2 regions of the Bradyrhizobium symbiodeficiens genome follow, and region 1 is predicted to be linked to the other one. Evidence: predicted binding sites of a transcription regulator. Region 1 holds the regulator's gene; the other holds the start of a gene.

Region 1 (7,482 bases):
AACATCGCTTTCGGCATCCGCCTCTACGAGAAGATCTCGAAGTCCGAGATGGACGACCGCGTCGAGAAGGCGCTGCGCGGCGGCGCCCTCTGGAACGAGGTCAAGGACAAGCTCAACGCTTCCGGCCTGTCGCTCTCCGGCGGCCAGCAGCAGCGCCTGTGCATCGCCCGCACCGTCGCGGTGCGCCCCGAAGTCATCCTGTTCGACGAGCCGTGCTCGGCGCTCGACCCGATCTCGACCGCCAAGGTCGAGGAGCTGATCCAGGAACTGTCCGAGAACTACACGATCGCGATCGTCACCCACAACATGCAGCAGGCCGCGCGCGTCTCCGACAAGACCGCCTTCATGTATCTCGGCGAGCTGATCGAGTTCGACGACACCAGCAAGATCTTCACGTCGCCGACTGACCGGCGCACGCAGGATTACATCACTGGCCGGTTCGGCTGAGGAGACGGAACATGGGTACCGAACATACCGCCAAGGCCTTCGACACCGACCTCCAGGAACTCACGCGCCTGGTCGCCGAGATGGGCGGCATCGCCGAGCGCATGATCGTCGATTCCGTCGATGCGCTGATCCGCCGCGACGTCGCGCTCGGCCAGCGCGTCGTCACCATCGATGCCGATCTCGACGCGCTGCAGAAGCGCATCGAGGAACGCGCGGTGCTCACCATCGCCCGCCGCCAGCCGATGGCGGTGGATTTGCGCGAGATCGTCGGCGCGATGCGCGTCGCGACCGACCTCGAGCGCATCGGCGACCTCGCCAAGAACATGGGCAAGCGCGTCGCCGCGCTGGAGACCGATTTCCATCCGCTGAAACTGTTCCGCGGCCTCGAGCACATGACCGACCTCGTGCAGCAGCAGGTCAAGTCGGTGCTGGACGCCTATGCCGCGCACGATCTGCCGGCGGCGATGGCGGTGTGGAAGGGCGACGAGGAGGTCGACGCGATCTGCACCTCGCTGTTCCGCGAGCTCCTCACCTACATGATGGAGGATCCGCGCAACATCTCGTTCTGCATCCACCTGATGTTCTGCGCCAAGAACATCGAGCGGATCGGCGACCACGCCACCAACATCGCCGAGACCGTGTTCTACATGATCGAGGGCCAGGCGATCACCGACAAGCGGCCGAAGGGCGACATGACCACCTTCGCCACGGCGATCCCGAATACCTGAAGACTTTAAGGAGCGACGACACCATGGGCGCACGCATTATGGTGGTTGAGGACGAGGAAGCTCTCACCGAGCTGCTTCGCTACAACCTCGAAGGCGACGGCTATGACGTCGAGACGGTCATGCGCGGCGACGACGCCGACACCCGCCTCAAGGAGCACATCCCCGATTTGATCGTGCTCGACTGGATGCTGCCGGGCCTGTCGGGCATCGAGCTGTGCAGGCGCCTGCGCACCCGGCCCGACACCAAGCAGCTGCCGATCATCATGCTCACCGCGCGCGGCGAGGAGAGCGAGCGGGTGCGGGGGCTTGCGACCGGCGCCGACGATTACATCGTCAAGCCGTTCTCGGTGCCGGAGCTCCTGGCGCGCGTGAAGGGCCTGCTGCGGCGCGCCAGCCCCGAGCGGCTCGCCACCGTGCTGGCCTATGGCGACATCGAGCTCGACCGCGACAAGCGCCGCGTGGCGCGCTCGGGCCGGCCGATCGATCTCGGCCCGACCGAATATCGCCTGCTGGAGTTCTTCCTGGAGCATCCCGGCCGCGTGTTCTCGCGCGAGCAGCTGCTCGACAGCGTCTGGGGCCGCGACATCTACATCGACGAGCGCACCGTCGACGTTCATATCGGCCGCCTGCGCAAGCTGCTCAATCTCGGCCGCGAGCAGGACCCGATCCGCACCGTCCGCGGCGCCGGCTACGCGCTGGACGATCGCTTCGCGAAGGCCGAGCAGGCGTAGCGGGTTGTGGGCTGCCGTTTGGCGCTGTAGCCGCAATCTCAGCCGTCATCCCGGGGCGCGCGCAGCGCGAGCCCGGGATCTCCGCGCGAGCGCTTGCGCCCGTCGCGATAACCACAGGACGTAGTTTGGCGAAGACTCGGAGTGACCATCTCGCGCAATAACTGCGCCCTGTGGTTATGGATCCCCGCGTTCGCGGGGATGACACCGAGATTGTTGCGCCGTCGTCGTGTGACAGCACCGTCCTTAGTCAGCTAAATCCGCAAGCTCACCGCGGCCCCGGCTTAGGTGCTGCGCGCCGGCGATCGGCCGCCGGCTGATACGCCACGCGCGAGTGCTGGGCGCAGTAGGGCAGGCCGGACAGCGCCTTGCCGCCGCAGAAGAAGAAGTCCGGGCTGGAGGGATCTCCGACCGGCCAATGGCAGGTCGCCTCGTTCAGCTCGAGCAGCGACAGCCGCTGGCTCATCGGCACCACGTTGTCGTAGGTGACCGGCTCGGCCTCCACCTCGACCTCGAAGGCCTGGGCCAGCGCGGTGTTGCCGCGCGCGATGGGGCGGGTCACCCGCATCATGTGCTGTGCGGGGCGCGCCTTGCGCGGCCGGGGCGCGGCCGATGACGGGCTCTTTGCGCGGCCGGACAGACCGAGCCTGTGCACTTTGCCGATCACGGCATTGCGGGTCACATTGCCGAGCTCAGCTGCGATCTGGCTGGCCGAAAGTCCGGCCTCCCAGAGCTTTTTCAGCTGCTCGACGCGATCATCGGACCAGGTCAAAACCGTCATTGCACCCTTTCCCTCGTCGCGCGGCTGCCGTCCTGGCGCCCATGCGGCGATTGCTAAGCTTCGAAAAACCCGTGCCGCCAGAATCCCTTAGGGCTCGCCGGGCGCGACTGACGCCCGAACGTTTACGCCGGTACATGAGGACTCTTGAGATCAGAACCGCTGCACGAGATGTCGTATCTGACAATCCAAACGCTACAATATGGCGTGACTCCCGCGCAAGAGTCCGCCGACTCGCTTCCACATGTTCCGTGGTGAAATCCCGCAAAATCGGCACCGCAAGACTACGGATTCTGCGTTTCCCGAGGCTTTCCGGGCGGCATTGACACCCGTCTTGCCAGGCATAAGATAGTCCCGCGTGCCGCCCTTAAAAGGCGGCACGTTTCGTTTTCCGGGCCGGTGGATGGTGCGTTGCGCAATGCACGCGTCACACCGTCCGCAACATTCAAGTGACATCATGACGAACAGCGCAGCGCCGCATTTGCTCCCCGTTTTCGCCAGAGCCGACCTCGGCTTCGAGCGCGGTGAAGGCTGCTGGCTGATCGCGACCAATGGCGATCGCTATCTCGATTTCACCTCGGGCGTGGCCGTGAATGCGCTCGGCCATTGCCATCCGCATCTGATCAAGGCGCTGCAGGAGCAGGCGACGAAGCTCTGGCACATGTCGAACCTGTTCCAGAGCCCGGATGGCGAGAAGCTCGCCAACCGGCTCTGCCAGGAGAGCTTTGCGGACTTCGTGTTCTTCTGCAATTCGGGGGCCGAAGCGCTGGAGGGCGTGATCAAGCTGGTGCGCCATCATCACTTCTCCAAGGGACATCCGGAGCGCTATCGCATCATCACTTTCGAAGGCGCCTTCCACGGCCGCACGCTGGCGACGCTGGCTGCGACCGGCTCGGCAAAATATCTCGAAGGCTTCGGTCCGCCGATGGAAGGCTTCGACCAGGTGCCGCATGGCGACATCGAGGCCGTCAAGAAGGCGATCGGTCCGCACACCGCCGGCATCCTGATCGAGCCGATCCAGGGCGAGGGCGGCGTGCGCTCGGCAACGCCGACCTTCCTCAAGGCGCTCCGCCAGCTTTGCGACGAGAAGGGCCTACTGCTCGCCTTCGACGAGGTGCAGACCGGCATGGGCCGCAGCGGCGATCTGTTCGCCTATCGGCGCACTGGCGTCACGCCGGACGTGATGTCGCTGGCCAAGGCGCTCGGCGGCGGCTTCCCGATCGGGGCCATTCTGGCGACCGCGGATGCGGCCGCCGGCATGGGGCCCGGCTCGCACGGCTCGACCTTCGGCGGCAATCCGCTGGCGATCTCCGCGGCCAACGCCGTGCTCGACGTCATGCTCGCGCCCGGCTTCTTCGACCACGTGCAGAGAATGTCGCTGCTGCTGAAGCAGAAGCTTGCCTCCGTGATCGACCGCTATCCCGACATCGTCAGCGAGGTGCGCGGCGAGGGCCTGCTGATCGGCATCAAGGCCGTGGTGCCCTCCGGCGATCTCGTCGCAGCGCTGCGTCATGAAAAGCTGCTCACCGTCGGGGCCGGCGACAATGTCGTGCGTTTCCTGCCGCCGCTGATCGTGACCGAAGCCGAGATCGAGGACAGCATCGGGCGGCTGGAGCGCGCCTGTTCCGCGATCTCGTCCAGCCAGACCAAGCGGGCGGCAAGCTGATGAGCAAGTCCCCCAACAAAACTCCGAAGCATTTCCTCGATATCAACGAGCTGCCGCTGTCGGAGCTCAAGCGCATGCTTGCGGCGTCCTCCGCCATGAAGGCGAAGCAGAAGGCGCATCAGCCGGTCAGGCCGCTCGAAGGCAAGACGCTGGCGATGATCTTCGAGCGCCCGTCGACCCGGACACGCGTGTCGTTCGACGTCGCCATGCGCCAGCTCGGCGGCGAGCCCATCATGCTCACCGGTGCCGAGATGCAGCTCGGCCGCGGCGAGACCATCGCCGACACCGCGCGCGTGCTGTCGCGCTATGTCGACGCCATCATGATCCGCATCCTCAATCACGACGCGCTGCTGGAGCTTGCGGAATATGCGACGGTGCCCGTCATCAACGGCCTGACGCGGCGGTCGCATCCCTGCCAGGTGATGGCCGACCTCATGACCTACGAGGAGCATCGTGGCCCGATCGAGGGAAGGACGGTGGCCTGGACCGGCGACGACAACAATGTGCTGGCCTCGTGGGCCCACGCCGCCGAGCGCTTCAAGTTTCAGCTCAACGTCGCCACCCCGCCGGAACTCGCGCCGAAGAAAGTTATGCGCGACTTCATCAAGGCGACCGGCGCGCCGATCATGCTCGGCACCGATCCGGAGGCCGCCGTGCGCGGCGCCGACTGTGTCGTCACCGACACCTGGGTGTCGATGGGCGACAAGGAAGGCGAGCACCGCCACAACGTGCTCAAGCCCTATCAGGTCAACGGCAAGCTGATGTCGCTGGCCAAGCCCGACGCGCTGTTCATGCATTGCCTGCCCGCCCATCGCGGCGAGGAGGTCACCGATGACGTGATCGACGGTCCGCAATCGGTCGTGTTCGACGAGGCCGAAAACCGCCTGCACGCGCAGAAGGGCATTCTGGCCTGGTGCTTCGACGCGGTGAAGTAGCCCTTGATTGTAAGCCCGGATGGAGCCCAGCGAAATCCGGGGCCGACGATACGTCACGCGAATACCCCGGATTACGCGACGCTCCATCCGGGCTACGCAGCCCGTTGCTCCGGCGACGATTGAACGGGCGCGCGCCTCTTCCATTTTTGTCCACCGACCCCAGATAACGCCCCATGGTTTCCCAATCCCCCGAGATGAAAGCAGGCCCTGAAGGCCCGGTTCGCGCGCCATCAGCGGTTCCGATCGATGACGCCGTGTTGCCCTACGAGGTCGACGCGCTCGACGTCCGCGGGCGCCTGGTGCGGCTTGGCCCAGCGCTCGACGAGATCCTGACCAAGCACGATTATCCCGCGCCAGTCGGCAAGTTGCTCGGCGAGGCCATCGTGCTGACGACGCTGCTCGGCTCTGCGCTGAAATTCGAGGGACGCTTCATCCTGCAGGCGCAGACCGACGGTCCGGTGTCGTTCCTGGTGGTGGACTATCAGGCGCCCGATCGCCTGCGCGCCTATGCGCGCTTCGACGCCGCGCGCCTCGGCGATGCCCAAAAATCCGGAATGGATTCCGGCGCGCTGCTCGGTCACGGTCATCTCGCCATGACCATCGACCAGGGCCCCGACATGAGCCGCTACCAGGGCTTGGTTGCGCTCGACGGCGGCAGCCTGGAAGACGCCGCCCACGAATATTTCCTGCGCTCCGAGCAGATCCCGACCAAGGTGCGTCTCGCGGTCGGTGAGGAGTGGCGCTCGAACGACGGCGGCAAGCATCGCTGGCGCGCCGGCGGCATGCTGATGCAGTTCCTGCCGAAGGCGCCGGAGCGCGCGCGGCAGGCCGATCTGCATCCCGGCGATGCCCCCGATGGCGTCGAGGTGCACAGCGTCGCGGAAGACGATGCCTGGGTCGAGGCGCGCTCGTTGATCGAGACCGTCGAGGACGTCGAGCTGATCGATCCCGAGCTCTCCGGCGAGCGGCTGCTGTTCCGCCTGTTCCACGAGCGCGGCGTGCGCGTGTTCAATCCGATGGTCCTCAAGGCGCAATGCTCCTGCTCGCGCGATGCGGTCGCCTCGATGCTGAAGAGCTTCTCGCCCGACGACCGCGCGGCGATGGTGAAGGACGACAAGGTCGTCGTCACCTGCGAGTTCTGCAGCTCGGTGTACGATTTCACGCCGGCCGAGGCGGGCGTCGAGGACGCGTAGCGAGCAAGGCCGTAGCCCGGGTGAGCGCAGCGATACCCGGGACGTCACTCGCAGAGATCCCGGATGCCGCGGAGCCTGTCATCGGGCGGCGCTTCGCGCCGACCCGTTGGCTCATCCGGGTTACGGGACCGTGCCTGTGTCGCCCTCTGTCAATCCACGCGCGCGAAAATATTCCACTTTACCGAAATTCGGTTTCGGCGTATGTATCGCCCATCCCGGCTCACCCAAGAGGGGCGACGTGTCGTCGTCATGTTCGCGAGCCGGGCTTGCGGTGGACGCGGCAGCGTCGGCATGAGAGGTGCGGGCAGGGCGGGTAGTCCCTGTGAGTCCGTAACCGCGTGCGGACGACGGCGCTGTCAGGCTTCGTCTCGCTCGTAAGTTTCCGGCTCTGTCGACAGGGCCCGGGAATACTGCGGCGACATGGCGGGCCGTGCGTACGGCAAAACCGTGTGGTCCTGGCCGTCGTTGCCACGGTCAAGCTGTTCGAAGATGTGCGCGAGCCCAACCGGGTGGACGGCATCGTCAATTTGAACGGCGAGGGAGGCCAGAAGGAATGGTCGGCTCCCGGGAGATCACGGCATAAGCCGTCCAGCCACTGCGCAGGGAAGGCCGAGTGATCGGCGACACCTGTATGCTGCTGTGCGGTCTTTTTTGCGCGTGCATTTCGCGCAGCGGACCGCGGGTGCCAGCCGGCACCCGGCCTTCCCTGCGCCCTCTTGGATTTGGAGGGTGAAGATGAAGCAAAGCTCGGGCGCAACGCGCCGCGAGGACGAGAAGCCGTGTCTGCAAGCCGAACTGCCTGCCACAAGCCGGATCTCGTAGGGTGGGCAAAGCGCAGCGTGCCCACGCCTTGTTGCTCATGGAGGGAGATGGTGGGCACGGCGCTGGCGCCTTTGCCCACCCTACGGCGCTGCCGCTGGGATGTGCAGGGAAGCATCCCAATGACGACTTGGAGAGAGTTGCGCTACACTCCGCTCTCTTGCCCCATCCATCCGCATCGTGCCGTG
Region 2 (7,482 bases), 1.7 Mb from region 1:
CGTCGAGCGTTGCTTTCAGCTTTTCGGCGCTGGCCGGGCTCACAAAAGCAACGGCACCGAGCGCTACGGCGGCAATGACGGTCTTGTTCATGGCATTCTCCCTGTTGAACCCGTTCGGGCTGCCAAACTTCCAACAGCCGGCATTTCAGTTTATTCCCGTTTTCGGCCAGGGCGGGCTAAATTCTTCGTGGCTGGAGCCGCGACGACATCGGTCTTAGGTTAGCCGCGACGAGTGAATGGATCGGCATGTTGCAACGAACAATTCTCGCAGGGCTGCTCGCCGCGGCCATTGCTGCCGGCGTCTATTGGTGGCTCAGCGCGCCGGTGGTGGCAGCCGTGGGCAAAGCGCCGGCCCATGTGGCAAACCTTGCCAACGGTGAGGCGATGTTCAACGCCGGGGGCTGCGCGTCCTGCCATGCCACGCCCAACCAGCCCGATCGTGTCAGGCTCGGCGGCGGCGTCGCGATCAAGTCGCCGTTCGGAACGTTCTACGCGCCGAACATCTCCCCCGATCCGAACGACGGCATCGGCGAATGGACCGACGCCGACTTCGTCAACGCGGTGATGCGCGGGGTTTCGCCGGGCGGGCAGCATTATTTTCCCGCGTTTCCCTATACATCGTACCAGCATGCCAGGCGCGAGGACGTGCTCGATCTCTTCGCTTATCTGAAGACGCTTCCGCCCGTGACCGGCAAGGTACGTGACCACGACGTCGGCTTTCCCTTCAACATCCGCCGCAACATCGGCATCTGGAAATTGCTGTTTATGGACGACAAGCCTTTTGTCGCCGACGGCACCAGGTCGCCGCAATTCAATCGTGGCGCCTATCTCGTCAACAGTTTTGGCCATTGCGCCGAATGCCACAGCCCGCGCAATGCACTCGGCGGCATCATCTCGAGCCAGCGCTTTGCCGGCGGGCCGAATCCGGAAGGCGAGGGCTGGGTGCCCAACATCACGCAGAAGCGCCTCGGCGAGTGGAGCGCGAAGGATATCGCCTATTTCCTCAAGACCGGCGAATTGCCCGACGGCGACAGCGTCGGCGGCGCGATGACGCGTGTGATCAAGAACACCTCGCAATTGTCCGACGCGGATCTTGCGGCGATGGCGGACTACCTCAAATCGCTGCCGCCGGTGGACGGTCCGCCGCGGCCAAAGCGCAAGGACGCCGGCTAGCTGCGGGCTAGCTGGCGCCGAACGCCTTGAAGGTGATGATGGTGAGGGTGTCCTGGATGCCCGGCAGCACCTGCACCTTCTCGTTGACGAAATGGCCGATGTCGGTGTCCTTGTCGACGTAGAACTTCACGAGAAGGTCGTATTGGCCGGCCGTGGAGTAGATTTCGGACGCGATCTCGGCTTCGGCAAGCGCGTTGGCGACCGTATAGGACTGGCCGAGCTTGCATTTGATCTGGACGAAAAAAGGAACCATCGCGGGCACTCCGAAAGCGTATTCTTCCGGCTAATAGGCCAAAACCGGCCGGAATTAGCAAGCGAACTTGCTTGTCACCCGGCGCGCGCGGTAGGACGGACCATGGTCCCGAAAACGCTGAAAATCTGCCCATGACGACCCCGGTCGCACTCACCATCGCCGGCTCCGATTCGAGCGGCGGGGCCGGCATCCAGGCCGACCTGAAGACCTTTGCCGCGCTGGGCGTCTATGGCGCCTCCGCCATCACGGCGTTGACGGCGCAGAACACGCGCGGCGTCACCGGCATTCAGGCGGTGCCGGCCGAATTCGTCACCGCGCAGATCGATGCGGTGTTCTCCGATCTCGACGTCGGCGCGGTGAAAATCGGCATGGTCGCCCAGGTCGCCAGCATCGATGCGATCGCGGCCGCGCTGTCGCGCTGGAAGCCGAAGCATGTCGTGCTCGATCCCGTGATGGTGGCGACCTCCGGCGACCGCTTGCTCGCATCCGAGGCCGTCGATGCCCTGCGCACAAGGCTGATACCGATGGCCTCAGTGATCACGCCGAATCTGCCGGAGGCCGCAGCTTTGCTCGACGAGGAGATCGCGGTGAGCGAGGCCGAGATCGAAAGCCAGGGGCATCGCCTGCTGGCGCTCGGCTGCCGCGCGGTCCTGATCAAGGGTGGCCACGGCGAGGGCGGAGAGAGCACCGACTATCTCGTCACGTCCGAAGGCACGATCGCGCTCGCGGCGCCGCGTGTTGCCACGCGCAACACCCACGGCACCGGTTGCTCGCTGTCCTCGGCGGTCGCGGCGGGGCTGGCCAAGGGCGAGGGTCTGGAGCCTGCCGTACGCAACGCGAAGGCCTGGATCAGCGCGGCCATCGCAGCCGCCGACCGCTTCAGCGTCGGCCACGGCCACGGCCCGATCCATCATTTCCACAAGTTTTACTGACGCGGATTTTACTGACGCGGAGCTTCCGCGGAAGCAATTTCGCCAGCTGTCATCCTTCGAGACGCCCGCCGTTGGCGGGCCCTCAGGATGAGGACGGAATGTGCGGCCGCAGTTTCACAGAAACCGGTGCTGCTTAGCTTCATCCTGAGGAGACCGCGAAGCGGTCGTCTCGAAGGACGCGGCGTGCGCTCAGCTGTGCAAAGCGACATTCGTGAAAAGGTGCGCCCTGGAGCCCCCCTGCGGCGCCATGTCGCCTGATTGTCGCATGCGACTGATATTCGCGGGGAGGGCGAGGCAAGGTTTGATTCGTATCTGAAGGTGCCTCAAGGGTTCAATCTGTCATCCCCCTGTCACGGGACATTTGTTACAGGCTGGCGCATGGGAAGTTACGATGTGAGTGACGAGAGCCCGGAGCGGCGCTTTCGCACGTTGTTCATCTCCGACGTTCATCTCGGAGCCCGCGGTTCTCAAGCCGATCTTCTGCTCGACTTCCTGCGCTACCATGATGCCGACACGATCTATCTGGTCGGCGACATCGTCGATGGCTGGGCGCTGAAATCGAGCTGGAACTGGCCGCAATCCCACAACGACCTGGTGCAGAAGCTGCTGCGCAAGGCGCGCAAGGGCGCCAAGATCGTCTACATCCCCGGCAATCACGACGAGTTCCTGCGCAACTATTACGGCACGCATTTCGGCGGCATCGACGTGGTCGAGAACACCGTCCACACCGGCGTGGACGGCAAGCGCTATCTCGTCATCCACGGCGACATCTTCGATCTCGTAGTGCAGAACGCGCGCTGGCTCGCCCATCTCGGCGACAAGGCCTACGACTTCGCGATCCAGATGAATCGCTTCGTCAACTTTTTCCGCCGCCTGTTCAAGGTGCCCTATTGGTCGCTGTCGCAATGGGCCAAGCAGAAGGTCAAGAACGCCGTCAATTACATCGGCGCGTTCGAGCAGGCGCTCGCCGCAGAGGCGCGACGCTACGACGCCGACGGCGTGATCTGCGGCCACATCCACTACGCCGTGATCCGCGACGAGGGCGGCATCCGCTACATGAATTGCGGCGACTGGGTCGAGAGCTGCACGGCGCTGGTCGAGCACGACGACGGTCATTTCGAGATTATCACCTGGGCGGATCATTTGCAGAAGCCGGCAGCCGTCCCGCAGGTCGCAGCCAGAGCTGCATGACGGAGACCGCCTGATGCGCATCCTGGTCGCGACCGACGCCTGGCACCCGCAAGTGAACGGTGTGGTTCGGACGCTGACCAAGCTTGCCGACGCCGGCAAAAGCCTCGGCGTCGAATTCGAGTTCCTGACGCCGCAATCGTTCCGAACCTTTGCGATGCCGAGCTATCGCGACGTGCGCCTAGCGATGCCCCGCCCGGCGCGAATTGCGAAGCTGATCGCGGAGGCGCAACCGGACAGCATCCATATCGCGACCGAAGGGCCGATCGGCCTGATGGTCCGCCGCTATTGCCGCCAGCGCAAGCTGCCGTTCACGACCAGCTTCCACACCCGCTTTCCCGAATATGTCCGCGCCCGCGTGCCGGTGCCGGGCTCGCTGATCTGGCACGCGCTGCGCCGCTTCCATGCGCCCAGCCGCGCCGTGATGGCGGCGACGCCTGCGCTCGCCAGCGAGCTGACCGAGCGCGGTTTCGACAATGTCGTGCTGTGGCCGCGCGGCGTCGACACCCATCTATTCCACCCCCGCGCCATCGACCTCTGCCTGCCGGCGCCGGTGTTCCTGTCGGTCGGCCGCGTCGCCGTGGAAAAGAATCTCGAGGCCTTCCTCGATCTGGATCTGCCCGGGACCAAGGTGATCGTCGGCGACGGCCCCGCGCGCGCCTCGCTCGAAGAGGCCTATCCCGACGCGATCTTCCTCGGCGAGAAGCACGGTGAGGAATTGGCCGACATCTATGCGGCGGCCGACGTGTTCGTGTTTCCCAGCAAGACCGACACGTTCGGCCTGGTGCTGCTCGAAGCGCTCGCGAGCGGCCTGCCGGTCGCGGCCTTTCCGGTGAAGGGCCCCCGCGACGTGATCGGCGATGCGCCGGTCGGCGCGCTGGATCACGACCTCCGCACCGCCTGCTTTGCGGCGCTCGACGTCCCCCGGCAGGACTGCGTCGAATTCGCCGCCAGTTACACCTGGGAGGCCTCGGCCCGGGTTTTCGTGGACAGCATTCTGGCGGTTGGCGCGGTGCTGCCGGGCCGGAATGGGACGGAACAGCCACGCTTCGTCGCCTGATCTCGCGGAGGTGTCTTGCCCGGGCCTCACCGGCCGCGATAAGGTCTGACATGACCGAACAGCTCCTCCCGATCGGCCCCGCCGACATCGACGCCGCAGCGCGCGTGATCGCGCCCTACGCCATCCGCACCCCGCTGTTGTCCTTTCCTGTGCTCAATGAGCGCGTCGGTGCAAAAGTGTTCCTGAAGCCGGAGATGCTCCAGCGCACCGGCTCCTTCAAGTTCCGCGGCGCCTTCAACAAGGTGTTCTCGATCCCGCAGGACAAGCGCGCCGGCGGCGTCGTCGCGTTCTCCTCCGGCAACCACGCCCAGGGCGTGGCGGCAGCGGCAAAGATCCTCGACATGCAGGCAACCATCGTGATGCCTGCGGATGCGCCGTTGTCGAAGCGCGAGCGCACCAAATCCTACGGCGCCGAGGTCGTACTCTATGATCGCGACAAGGACGATCGCGAGGCGATCTCGCGTGGCATCGCCGAGAAGCGCGGCGCGACGCTGGTGAGGCCCTACGACGATCCCTTCGTGATCGCAGGCCAGGGCACCGCCGGCCGCGAGATCGCGGAGGACATGGCAACGCTCGGCCTCAGTCCTGACATCGTGGTGGCTCCGGCCTCGGGCGGCGGCCTGATTGCGGGCGTGGCGACGGCGGTGAAGGCGCGCTTTCCGCTGGCCGAGATCGTGGTGGCCGAACCCGAGGCGTTCGACGATCACGGCATTTCGCTATCCGCCGGCCATCGCGAGCCGCACGGCCCCGCGGGCCGCACCATCTGCGATGCGCTGATGGCTCTGATCCCCGGCGAGATGACCTTTGCGATCAACAGCAAGCTGCTCGCGCGCGGCGTCACGGCGTCGGACAAGGAAGTCGGCGCCGCCGTCGCGTTCGCCTATCGCGAGCTGAAGCTCGTGGTGGAGCCGGGCGGCGCGGTGGGGCTTGCCGCGCTGCTTGCGGGCCGCCTCGATGTCGCCGGGAAGAACGTCGTGATCGTGCTCTCCGGCGGCAATGTCGACGCGGATCTGTTCTCTGAGCTGGTGGCCTGAGAGCGGTTTCCCCGTGGCGCATCCTTCGAGACGCCCGCTTTGGCGGGCTCCTCAGGATGAGGGCGGAGTGCGCGGCGACAGTTTCAACGGGCACCGATGCTGATTAGCCTCATCCTGAGGAGACCGCGCAGCGGTCGTCTCGAAGGACGAGGCGTGCGCTCCAGCGGTTCCAATGGTGAAGGCTGGCTGCGATCGAGCTGATCGTATCTATCCTCGATATGAAGAAGGGGCAGAGCGTTTCCGCTCTGCCCCTTTGTCGTTGTGTGGCCGACCGCGATCAGTGCATGAAGCCGCGATGGTTGTTGCCACCGCCCATGGAGGGCGCCTGGTTCATCGACTGACGGAAGTTGTTGCCGCCATTGTTGACGTTGCGGTTCGTGGTGTTGAACTGCGGGCGGTTGTTGTTCTGCACCTGCACCTTGTTCACCGGGTTGTTGTTGATCTTCGCGCCGTTGTTGACACGGATCGGGTTGTTCTGCGTCTGAACGTTGATCGGCTTCGTCCCGACCTTCGTGCCGCCCTTGCCGATATTAACCGGCATGCTCACGATCTTGCCCGGCTTGCCGTTGGCGTTGCCGCCGTCCGTCTTGTTGTTAGTCGCCGGCAGCGTCACGATCTTGCCGATGCCGCCATTGTTGGTGGTCGTGTTGGTCGGCGCAGGCAGCGTGACGATCTTGCCCGGGATCTGCGACGGCGTGCCGTTCTGCTGGTTCGGCTGGTTGTTGTTGCCAGAGGGCAGGTTGACGATTTTGCCGCCAGTGCCGAGCTTGCCGATGACGTTGCCATCGACCGGCTTCTGCACGATCGGCAGATTGCCGCCCATCTGCGAACCACCGTTACCCTGCTGCAGCGGCATGTACTTCGGTTGGCCGAGATTGCCGATCTTGAAGGTCGGAGCAATGTTCTGCGGGGCCAGGAACTTGGTCGCCTGCATCAGGGGGATCTGCTTCGGCTGCACCTGGAGCTTCAGCGCCGTCTGCGCATAGGGGCTGTTGCCGTAGCTGTCATAGAAGCTCTTGTAGCCGAGCGGCGAGTTCACGAGCACCGCCTTGTGCCAGGCCTGCGAGAGCACGATGTTGTTGAGCAGCCAGCGAACGTGGTCGCACAGCGGGTCGTGCGGATACATCCGGATGAACTCCTGATAATATTCCGGCCGGCCTTCGGACACGACGTAGTCATAGGCCTGACGCGTCGAGCGGCTCGGCAGGTTGGAGGCCATCTGCACCACAGGCGTATTCACCGGCGCGCGGTTGGCAGCGACAGCAGTGTCGCCGAAGAAGGTGAAGTCCGAGGTGAGCGAGGAGCTCTCCCACGGGATCTGCGCGCCGCTGGTGGACTGGTTTACCTGCAGGCGGATGCGCTTGAACAGCTGCTCGATCGGCACGTTGGGCTCGCGCGCGACGTTCAGGAAGGCTTGCGTGTAAGGGCTGTGGCCGCCGGTGCCGTCGAGCGCTTCAGCGCCCGGCGCGGTCGAGTAACCGACGATCGAGCCGTTCGGCGCATCGACGATGGCGAGGCCGCGGCCGGCGTCATTGACTTCAGGGAACGGGTTGTTGCGGCACGCATCGAGAACGACGATGCGCATGCGGCTCGGGATCGTCTCCAGCGTCGACATCACGTCGACCAGGCGCACCGAATTGTTGACGAGCTCGGTCTGGCTCGACACCTTGGCGTCGACGGGAACGAGATAGTTCTCGCCGGCGAGCTGCACGCCGTGACCGGCATAATAGACCATCGCCACCGTATTCGGACCGCGCGCGGAGACTTTTGCGGAGAAGTCCTGCACCACGCGCAGCATGTCGTTCTGGGTCAGGTCGGTTGCGGCAACCACCTCGAAACCGG

What was found. Region 1 encodes PhoB, which activates phosphate uptake and scavenging genes when phosphate is short. Its sites were predicted from a motif close to TGTCATNNANCTGTCAT; they were not measured.
Region 2: a site for PhoB is predicted at 2,696-2,712, ahead of CIT39_RS23700 (UDP-2,3-diacylglucosamine diphosphatase). Genes of this name have one in related genera too.

What each region holds. Positions count from the first base shown of each region.
Region 1 covers NZ_CP029427.2:6,743,219-6,750,700, reverse strand. Annotated here, with positions in the region: gene pstB (phosphate ABC transporter ATP-binding protein PstB) at 1-447, shown strand, start outside; gene phoU (phosphate signaling complex protein PhoU) at 459-1,175, shown strand; gene phoB (phosphate regulon transcriptional regulator PhoB) at 1,199-1,906, shown strand; gene CIT39_RS31880 (GcrA family cell cycle regulator) at 2,172-2,684, opposite strand; gene CIT39_RS31875 (aspartate aminotransferase family protein) at 3,139-4,347, shown strand; gene argF (ornithine carbamoyltransferase) at 4,347-5,282, shown strand; gene CIT39_RS31865 (Hsp33 family molecular chaperone) at 5,456-6,475, shown strand.
Region 2 covers NZ_CP029427.2:5,025,050-5,032,531, reverse strand. Annotated here, with positions in the region: gene CIT39_RS23720 (CHRD domain-containing protein) at 1-91, opposite strand, end outside; gene CIT39_RS23715 (cytochrome c) at 247-1,173, shown strand; gene CIT39_RS23710 (Lrp/AsnC ligand binding domain-containing protein) at 1,181-1,426, opposite strand; gene thiD (bifunctional hydroxymethylpyrimidine kinase/phosphomethylpyrimidine kinase) at 1,558-2,358, shown strand; gene CIT39_RS23700 (UDP-2,3-diacylglucosamine diphosphatase) at 2,737-3,549, shown strand; gene CIT39_RS23695 (glycosyltransferase family 4 protein) at 3,563-4,606, shown strand; gene CIT39_RS23690 (threonine/serine dehydratase family protein) at 4,657-5,640, shown strand; gene CIT39_RS23685 (caspase family protein) at 5,918-7,482, opposite strand, start outside.